One region of the Paenibacillus sp. FSL R5-0407 genome, then DNA from elsewhere that is predicted to be linked to it. Evidence: riboswitches for the same ligand, from Rfam matches in the RefSeq annotation. Region 1 holds a riboswitch; the other holds the start of a gene.

Region 1 (4,621 bases):
CAAAGAATGGGATTTCTACCAGGTGTCCAATGACGATTACTGTCTGCAGCTTACGATCGGACATGTATCTTATGCGGGCAGTATTGCGGTGAAACTGTTTGAATTTGCTACCGGGAAGCATTATGAGGTTTCCCGGATGCTTGCCTTGCCGTTTAACCGTTTGCGTATGCCGCTATCCGCCGAAGAAGGGGATCTGACCTACAGCCGGAAAGATATATTCATGCAATTCCAGGTGTACGAAGGCGGAAGAAGACTAATTTGCCGGGCCGGCGGCGGCGGGAACCTGCCGAGGATGGAGGTCGACGTCGCCCTGTCCCAGCCCGACAAAACGTCGTTGGTCATCGCCACGCCTTTTGACGAGCATCGCTCCTGTTTTTATTACAACCATAAGATTAATTGCATGCCTGCTACAGGCTCTGTAAAGGTTGACGGTAAGGAGTATCGTTTTGAGCCGGATTCTTCCTTTGGGCTGCTGGATTGGGGCAGAGGGGTATGGCCGTTCCGTCACGAATGGTTTTGGGGAAACGGCAGCTGCTATGTGGACGGGAAACGCTTTGGCTTCAATATCGGTCACGGCTTCGGCAACACCTCGGCAGCTAGTGAAAATATGCTGTTTTATGACGGCAAGGCCCATAAGCTGGGCCGGGTCATCTATGATTTGCCGGCCGGGGGTTATATGTCCAAGAAAAGGATTACGAGCGATGACGGAAGATTCGAAATGGAGTTCACGCCGCTTTATGACCAGCAGACGGCAACGAAGCTGCTGTTCGTGGACAACAAATGCCATCAGTTGTTTGGCACCTTTACGGGAAAAGCCGTGCTGGACGATGGGCGGGTCCTGGAAATTAAGGAGATGGTAGCGTTTATCGAACATGCGGTAAATAATTGGTGATTGGCTTGGTTAAGCCTGGAATTAAAGGGTTTAAAGATAGTAGGATAGAATTATTATACAACTAAATTTAATGTCCTGGAAATGAAGGGTGACTGCGGATGACCATTGTAAAGGAAATAATACTCCAGTTATTTTTTGCCCTTATGCCCTTTCTGATGTTCAATGTTTATTACCGGGATTCGCCCCGGAATTACTCGCGGAAATTCATTATAATTACTACTGCGATCTGCTTGTTCTTCTCCATGACCTTCGGGGCAAGCGCGGTGACCGGGTACTATTATGACATAAGGTATGTGTTTCTCTTCTTCGGACTCATTTTCGGCGGCTTGCCTGCAGGTCTCATTCTGTTGCTGGAATTTGTACTGTACCGTTTGTACTTGGGCGGCGACGGGATGGGAATTGCGATGGTGATCATGTTGATCATCTTTCCCCTATCCTTGGCTTTACGTCGGATGTACCTGGCTGCCAGGCAAAAAGTGCCCGTCGTATTATTGGCGGGCTTCATTTTCTTCTTCGTACCGCTCCTGTTCGTCTATTTGTACAATCCGGATCCTATCGAAAATAATCTGTTGTTTCATATATTTGTTGTTCCGGTCCAGAACTTTATCGGCAATTGGCTGCTGATTTCGTTGTTTCAAAAGGCAGTGAAGGATAAGGAGCTGTTTATCGAATACGCGCAAAATGAAAAAGTCTTGGTGATTAGCCAGGTAGCCGCATCGCTGGTTCATGAGGTACGCAACCCGCTCACTGCGGTAAAGGGGTTCCTCAAGCTGATTCGCGAATCCTCGCGGGAACGGGATAAAGTCAATCGTTACATAGATATTTGCGTAAGCGAAATGGAACGTACCGAATATATACTCTCGGAGTATCTTTCCATCTCAAAGCCCTTGACGGATCATCAAGAATCGACCGATCTGTCGAACCTGTTGAAAATAACGGTGGAAGTGATGCGCCCTTATGCGAATATGAACAATGTCGCGCTGGAAGGGCAGATCCCGGAAGGCCGGATATGGATTCTGGCCAATCCCGAGAAAATCAAACAGATACTTATGAATATGATCAAGAACGCGATTGAAGCCTGCTACGACTCCACGGAGGGAAGGGTGACCCTGGAACTGGGGGCAGTTGGCGGAGAAGCCGTGTTGACGATAGAAGACAATGGGATCGGGATGACGAAGGACCAAATCGAGAAGTTGGGCTCCGTTTTTTTCTCCACCAAGGCCAGAGGGACGGGGCTTGGCCTTACGTTCTCCTATCAGGCGATTCAGGCAATTGGGGGAACAGTATCCTTGAAGAGCGTCCACCGGGGAGGGACCCGGTTTACGATCACCTTGCCCTTGCATGAACGGGCGGAAGCCAAGTGAATAAGGTTTAGCGGCCGGCTGGCCTAAAATCGCACGCTTCGGCATATCCATGGGATATAAAGGAGCGTGAGAATTTTTGGACAAGATCGTGGAACGTTATTATGAGGTAAAACAGCAGCAGAAAGAGCTGGACCGGGAATTGGGGGAGCTTCGCCAAGCCATTCTGGATTACTGCCGGGATCAGGATACGACCGGTCTGGATCTCGAAAGCCATAAGGTAATACTCGTCCTGCAAAACCGGAGGGAATACGATGAGAACCGGTTGTACGAAGCCCTGCCCGACCTCGAGCTTTGGCGAATGCTGTCCAAGCCGGATTCCGGTAAAATCGCGAGCTTGGTCAAATTAAAGGTCATTTCGGAAGAGAAGATCAAAGACACTTATGCGATCAAGAACGTTACCCTGCTGCAGGTGGATAAGAAGTAATTAAAAAGTCTTCCATTGCGATTTGTTTGACAAATCTTGTAAGCCTGGGGTACAGTATGTATCAATAGAATAGGAAATCCACTAGGGGAGCCGTTAAACGGCTGAGACAAGAGACGAATTCTTGGACCCTTTGAACCTGATCTAGTTCGTACTAGCGTAGGGAAGTGGAGCCGGCCCTTCAAAGGCGATACCTATGTTCCGTATGATATTGCAGATGAAGCCGCTCCGTTTCCGGGGCGGCTTTTTTGGTATGCGGATTCCTATTCTCAAACTATTTACCGGAGGTGGGCGTTGGTGAACTTTACCGAGGAGGTACGCCGGGAGGCGGATGGTCTGTTCGACGCGATCTATGAGCATCCTTTTGTCCGCGGAATTGCGGAAGGAAAGCTGGAAAGGGAGCAACTGATCCATTATGTCAAACAGGATTATGAATATTTGAATGCGTATATGCGAATTTACGGGATCGCGATTTCGAAATGCACACGGCGGGAAGATATTGAAATGTTTAATGAGCAGATTGGCTTTATTTTGCACAGCGAGGTTCATCCGCATCAAAATTTCTGCACCGCTGCGGGGGTGACATATGAGCAAATGCAGGGCTATCCGCTTGCTCCTTCTGCACACCACTACATCAAGCATATGCTGACGGTTGCCCATGAAGGAAGTCTTGGCGAAATGCTGGCGGCGCTGCTGCCATGCCCTTGGACATACCTGGAAATCGGCCAAAGGCTGATCGAGGAAGTCCGGCCAGAGCCGTCTCATCCCTTCTATGACTGGATTCAGTTTTACGGGGGGCTCGCGGGTGATACCACGGTGAAGCTGCGCAAACAGGTGGATTTATGGGCGGAAGAGGCCGGCGCGGCGGAGCGGGAGCGCATGAAGGAGCATTTTCTTCATAGCTGCCAACTGGAGTACCTGTTCTGGGACATGGCTTATAAGCAGGAAGAATGGCCCGTTCCGATGCGGGCGGCGGTGCTGTGAGCCGGACAGACTTTATTTTCTTTTTCAAATCTATCTATTTCATAAAGAAAGGTTGATTGAACAATATGAGTATGCTGGAAAGAGAACTGTCCTCACTTCTTGCCAAATTGCAAAAGACGAAACCGCTCGTTCATAACATGACCAATGTAGTCGTGACCAATTTTACGGCCAACGGGCTTTACGCGCTGGGAGCCTCTCCCGTTATGGCTTACGCACCGGAAGAGGTCGCCGACATGGCGAAAGTCGCGGGCGCGGTGGTGCTGAATATCGGAACGCTGAATAGCGACCTTGTGGAGGCGATGATCATCGCCGGGCGTTCCGCCAACGAGAACGGCGTTCCCGTGCTGCTTGATCCGGTCGGGGCCGGGGCAACGAGATTCCGGACGGAATCCTCGCTGCGGATCATGCGTGAGGTGCGGGTTTCGCTGGTGCGGGGAAATGCGGCCGAGATTGCGCATCTCATCGGCGAGACCCGCGAGATCAAAGGCGTGGACGCCGGTGACAGCGGAAGCTATGACAACGCCATTCTGGCGGTCCGGGCCGCCCAGGAGTTGGGAACGGTCGTAGCCATCACCGGGCGGGAGGATGTGATCACCGACGGGAAGCTGTGCCGGGTGATCAGCGGCGGCGACGCGCTGATGACGCAGGTAACCGGCACGGGATGCCTGTTGACGTCGGTGTTGGGCGCTTTTTCGGCGGTCGAGGAGGACTTGCTGCTCGCCGGGACGGCCGGTCTGGCCTTCTATGGCACGGCGGCTGCTCGCGCCGCCGAGCGAACGGCCGCCTTCGGGCCTGGCAGCTTCCAGACCGCCTTCCTGGATGAGCTCGCGAAGCTGCATCCGCATTCGCTGAAGGGCTACGCCTCCGTCCGGGAAATCCAGGCGGCGACGGCCGGGGGCCTGGTGTGACCCGCCACGGCCTAGCCAAGGCGCTGACAGTCGCCGGATCGGACAGCGGCGG
Region 2 (4,621 bases), 570 kb from region 1:
TTTTGTCCGTGCGAAAAGAGGACTTCTGCAGCATCATGTAATATCCGATGCCTTTGTCCGCTCCGATCCATTCGGCGATTACCGCCCCCATGACACTGTATGTGGCTGCAATTTTGACGCCGGATAGGATGGAAGGGAGAGCATGGGGCACCTCAAGTTTACGGAATATCTGGCCTTTGGACGCGCCCGCCATTCTCATATAATCCAGCATGACGCGGTCGGTACGGGTCAGCCCGTCCATGGCCGCGACGGCCACTGGAAAAAAGCAGACCAGGGTGATCACGATAATCTTCGGAAGAATGCCGAATCCGAACCAGATCATGAGCAGAGGAGCGAGCGCGATCGTAGGTATATTCTGACTAAGGATGATCAACGGATAAAGCGACGATTTCAGGGACGGAATATAATGAAGCGAAAAAGCTACCAGAAGCCCGGTTCCGGTACCGATGGCGAAGCCTACCAGCATAAGCCGCAGCGTAGCCATCGTATGCTTCCAGAGGCCGGCCGCGCCGCCCGTGGCCTCCCTGACGATATCGGAGGGGCTGGGGAGGATCCATTTTTCAATTTGAAAAATGGAGGTTGCCGCCTGCCAAACGGCCAAAAGCAAGATGACCGCCACTAAGGGCGGCCATATGCTGTTCCAGAGTCGGCGGAGCTTCATGGACGATATTTCTCGGTCAGCTTGTCCATGCTGACGCCTTGCGGATTGTAAGAGATTTTAATTTGCGAGATGATCCCCTTGCTGCCGAATTCCGTTACCGCTTCATTCATTTGCTTGACGATGGCCAGAAGTTCTTCCAGATCGCCTTCCATTGTCGTTTCCAGCGGATTGACCTGATACTTGACGCCGGATGCTTGAATAACCTCGATAGCGCGGTCGACATAAGGGATTACGTCTTCACCGTTCGGTGTTTTAGGAATGATTTGAATGCTGAGAAGTGCGTTTGGCATAATTGTTCATCCTCCAGACTTTTATTTAAAATAGGGCATTTATAGTGCGAGTTCAAAGTAACCTCTTATATTACTCAGGCAGAAATTCGTTGGTAAAAGCCTTGTCGGTATCCAGTTCTTTCTCGATCAAGCCCCGCTCATGCATCCAATCGGAGTAGTTCTGCCATACTTCGCGTTTCTGTTCTCCCCAACGGGCCGCGTCATCCTGGTATTTCGGGCTGAGCCATTTTTGGCTTGCCAGGACCAGTTCCTTGTCCAAATCCGGAACCGCCTTAAGCAGAATGTCTGCGGCTTCCTCCGGATGCTCGATCGCGTACTCATAGCCCTTGGAAGTAGCCCGCATAAAGGCCTTCACCAGCTCAGGGTCGTTTGCGGCCGTTTTTTCATTCGTTACGATAACCGGGGTATAATAATCCAGTTTATCCGTATAATCCTTAACATATTGCATGTCCAGCGGCTCGCCGCGCAATTCGGCTTCAATTCCCGTCCACGCATAAAAGATCCAGGCAAAATCGATATCCCGTTTTACCGCCGTAAAATAATCGGCTTCGCCCATATTGACGAATTTTACTTTGCCGACATCGGCCCCGGTCTGGTCCATAATCGATTTCAAGATCGCTTCCTCGACAGGGGAGCCCCAGCCGCCATAGGTTTTGCCTTCATAATCTTTAGGAGTTTTGATGCCCCGGTCTACCGGAGCCGCAAAGCCCGAGGTATTATGCTGAATGACTGCGGCGATCGAAACGAGCGGAACGCCTTGAGTGCGGCCCTGGGTCACGCCCTCCTGGTAGCTGATGCCGAAGGGAACTTCGCCGGAAGCTACCATGGCGTCTGCGCCGCCGGATCCTGGCAAGAGAATATCGACGTTCAGTCCTTCTTCTTCATAAAAGCCCTGTTCTTTGGCTACATAAAGACCGGTGTGGTTCGTGTTGGGACTCCAGTCGAGGACGATCTTAACGTCCTGCATGGATTTGGATGGTTCCTTGCCGGATGAGGCTGCTTCGTTTCCGGCCGCTTTGTTTGCCTTGCCGTCGCTTTGGCCGCAGGCCGTCAAGGCCGCGATCAGAAGTCCGCACAGCATCAGCAGCGTCCATTTTGTTTGCTTCACAGAAATTCTCTCCTTTTCGGATGTGGAATTTCCGCAGTTTCTCGTTCAATGCATTCCTGAAAACACTCTGTTGGCGGCAGCGTCCTCTGGGATCCGGATACAAAAAAAGCGCCCCGGATCGGGACGCGTAGGTTCATGGCTACGAAAAAACAAGCTCCATGCTAAACATTCTTCCTACGCTGGCATTACCCAGATCAGGTTAAAGGGTCAGTGTCTTGAGGACACAATCTCAGCCGGCCAATTTCCAGCTCCCCTGAACTATAAACTGCGGATTACACTAGTCATTATAGTCCGGCATCAACTTTCTGTCCAGCAAACTTGGTTTTGATTTGCTTTTTACATTCCGGCAGAGTATAATGAAAACAATTGAAGTTTTAAGAAGTGATATTCAGATATTGAAAAGAGTGTCAATTTTTAAAATGAACTTTTTTCAATATGTGAATTTTTTTATGTAAAAAAGGATCATGTTAATCTTTAAACAGGAGGTAATCTTTCATGGAAACAGGAACAGTAAAATGGTTCAACGCTGAGAAAGGCTTCGGCTTTATCGAAGTTGAAGGCGGAAATGACGTATTCGTTCATTTCAGCGCTATCACAGGCGAAGGCTTCAAAACGCTTGATGAAGGCCAACGTGTACAATTTAACGTTGTTCAAGGCAACCGCGGACCGCAAGCCGAGAACGTCGTAAAACTGTAATGCAGGCATAACTGCTCTTAACGCGTGCGTTAAGGGCAGTTTTTGTTTTTTTTAAGCATACGGTTGATGGTTTCCGGGGTTAGTTACTCATAGAGGTGCTTGGGCAAAAGAACTTTATAGGAGGTAATCATGAACTACCGTAAAAAAACGATTGAAGAAATTCCTGAAGAGAACACGCCGGTATGGTCTTGCATGAGCGAGGATTGCAACGGATGGATGAGGGATAACTTTGCGTTTGACTATGTTCCGGTATGTCCGCTGTGTTCCTCTGAAATGGTGAAGGGAACGAAGATGCTTCCGCAACTTATCAACACCAACTCCATGAAAGTGGACCGTTAAACCGGTCCGGATTTGCCTATGAATCATAATAAAGCTGCCTCCGGGGAATACAGGGGGGCAGCTTTTTTGAATTTATAGAACTCTTATGTAATTTTAAGCGCTAATATCAAGACCCGCTCTTGGTTTTCCAGTACAGGATGGCCAGTTGCGTCCGGTCGCGGACGCCGAGCTTGCCGAGAATATCGGTGACGTAATTTTTGACCGTTCCCTCGCTTAAAAACAACTGTCCGGCGATCTCCTTGTTGGACATGCCGTCGGCAATCAGCCTAACCACATTTTGCTCCGCAGTCGTTAATCCCGCCTCGGTCAGCTTGTCATCGGATGGAGCTGGAGGAGCGGGGCGCAACAGTCCCGTCAATTTCCGCGCCACATCCGGGTGAATGAGCATGCTTCCGCTATGTACCGTTTTGATACCTTGAATGATCCGGTCGGGAGGGATGTTTTTGAGTAAATATCCGCTGGCCCCATTCCGCAACGCTTCAATAATAAATTCATCATCGTCAAAGGTCGTCAGTATCAGTACCGAAATGCCGTCAGACAACGCTTTGATCTTCTTCGTTCCTTCAACCCCGTCGCAGACGGGCATGCGGATATCCATCAGCACCACATCCGGATAAGGCCCGCGCCCGATGATCTCAGCAGCCTCAGCTCCGTTGGAGGCCGAACCGGCCACCTCGATTTCAGGATCCAGACCGATCAACAAGGTCAGGCTCTCCCGGATGAAAGGGTCGTCGTCCACAATAAAAACCGTCAGATTCGTTGTCGTCATAAGGCGTTTCACTCCGATCTCCCCATTGAGAATTATATTATCTCTTCATGCCGCACAACCGGCAGTCTTGTTGTTATCGTAAAGAACGGGCTCAGAGAGATATCCAACTGACCGCCCGCCAAAGCGCAACGCTCTTTCATACCTGTCAGCCCGAGGCCTTTCGTCTCAGATGGCATCGTCTCCGGCAGGGCGCCGTCATTGCTAACCGCCATGCAGACTTCACGATCTTTGTAGGAGATGACGATGTTCACGGACTCGGGATGTCCGTGCTTCAGCGCATTGGTGACAGCTTCCCGGGCGTTTTTGTACAGGATCAGTTCCTGGCTCGGATACAGGGCATAAGGATTTCCCTCCACCGTCAAATTGGTCCGCAGCCCGGTCTCCCGACCGACCTCTTCCAGCATGCGTCCCAGGGCGTGAATTCCCGAAACTTCCTCGGGAAGCTTCATGCGCCGAACCGCCGCTCTCATCTCGTCCAGCCCGGAAGTCAATTGATCGCGAATTTGCAGCAGCATAGTCATTCCCTTGTCCTGATCCTTCGGGATAATCTGAAGCGCCGCTTCCATCATCATTTTAGCCCGGATCAGACGGTGACCTACATCATCGTGGAGCTGGCGGGAGATACGGTTTCGTTCCTCCGCCTGCGCTGCTCCTTCCACTTGCTTGGTGAAAAGCAGCAGCCGGTTTCTCGTTTCATCCAGCTCGTAATGCTTTTTGCGGAGATCGTCGTACCGGGTATCGGCCGATTGTTTATTTGT

What was found. Region 1 has a riboswitch for thiamine pyrophosphate ahead of tenA (thiaminase II). Riboswitches for the same ligand answer to the same signal wherever they lie in the genome.
Region 2: it holds a riboswitch for thiamine pyrophosphate, as region 1 does, so the genes downstream of both, NYE70_RS24055 (ABC transporter substrate-binding protein) here and tenA (thiaminase II) in region 1, are expected to answer to the same signal.

Annotation. Positions count from the first base shown of each region.
Region 1 covers NZ_JBBPAX010000002.1:512,025-516,645, reverse strand. Annotated here, with positions in the region: gene NYE70_RS21545 (DUF2804 domain-containing protein) at 1-892, shown strand, start outside; gene NYE70_RS21540 (HAMP domain-containing sensor histidine kinase) at 991-2,256, shown strand; gene NYE70_RS21535 (hypothetical protein) at 2,333-2,680, shown strand; TPP riboswitch at 2,754-2,860, shown strand; gene tenA (thiaminase II) at 2,975-3,661, shown strand; gene thiM (hydroxyethylthiazole kinase) at 3,727-4,569, shown strand; gene thiD (bifunctional hydroxymethylpyrimidine kinase/phosphomethylpyrimidine kinase) at 4,566-4,621, shown strand, end outside.
Region 2 covers NZ_JBBPAX010000002.1:1,083,814-1,088,434, reverse strand. Annotated here, with positions in the region: gene NYE70_RS24065 (ABC transporter permease) at 1-661, opposite strand, end outside; gene NYE70_RS24060 (thiamine-binding protein) at 658-951, opposite strand; gene NYE70_RS24055 (ABC transporter substrate-binding protein) at 1,022-2,032, opposite strand; TPP riboswitch at 2,214-2,324, opposite strand; gene NYE70_RS24050 (cold-shock protein) at 2,555-2,755, shown strand; gene NYE70_RS24045 (cold-shock protein) at 2,885-3,094, shown strand; gene NYE70_RS24040 (response regulator) at 3,201-3,863, opposite strand; gene NYE70_RS24035 (sensor histidine kinase) at 3,896-4,621, opposite strand, start outside.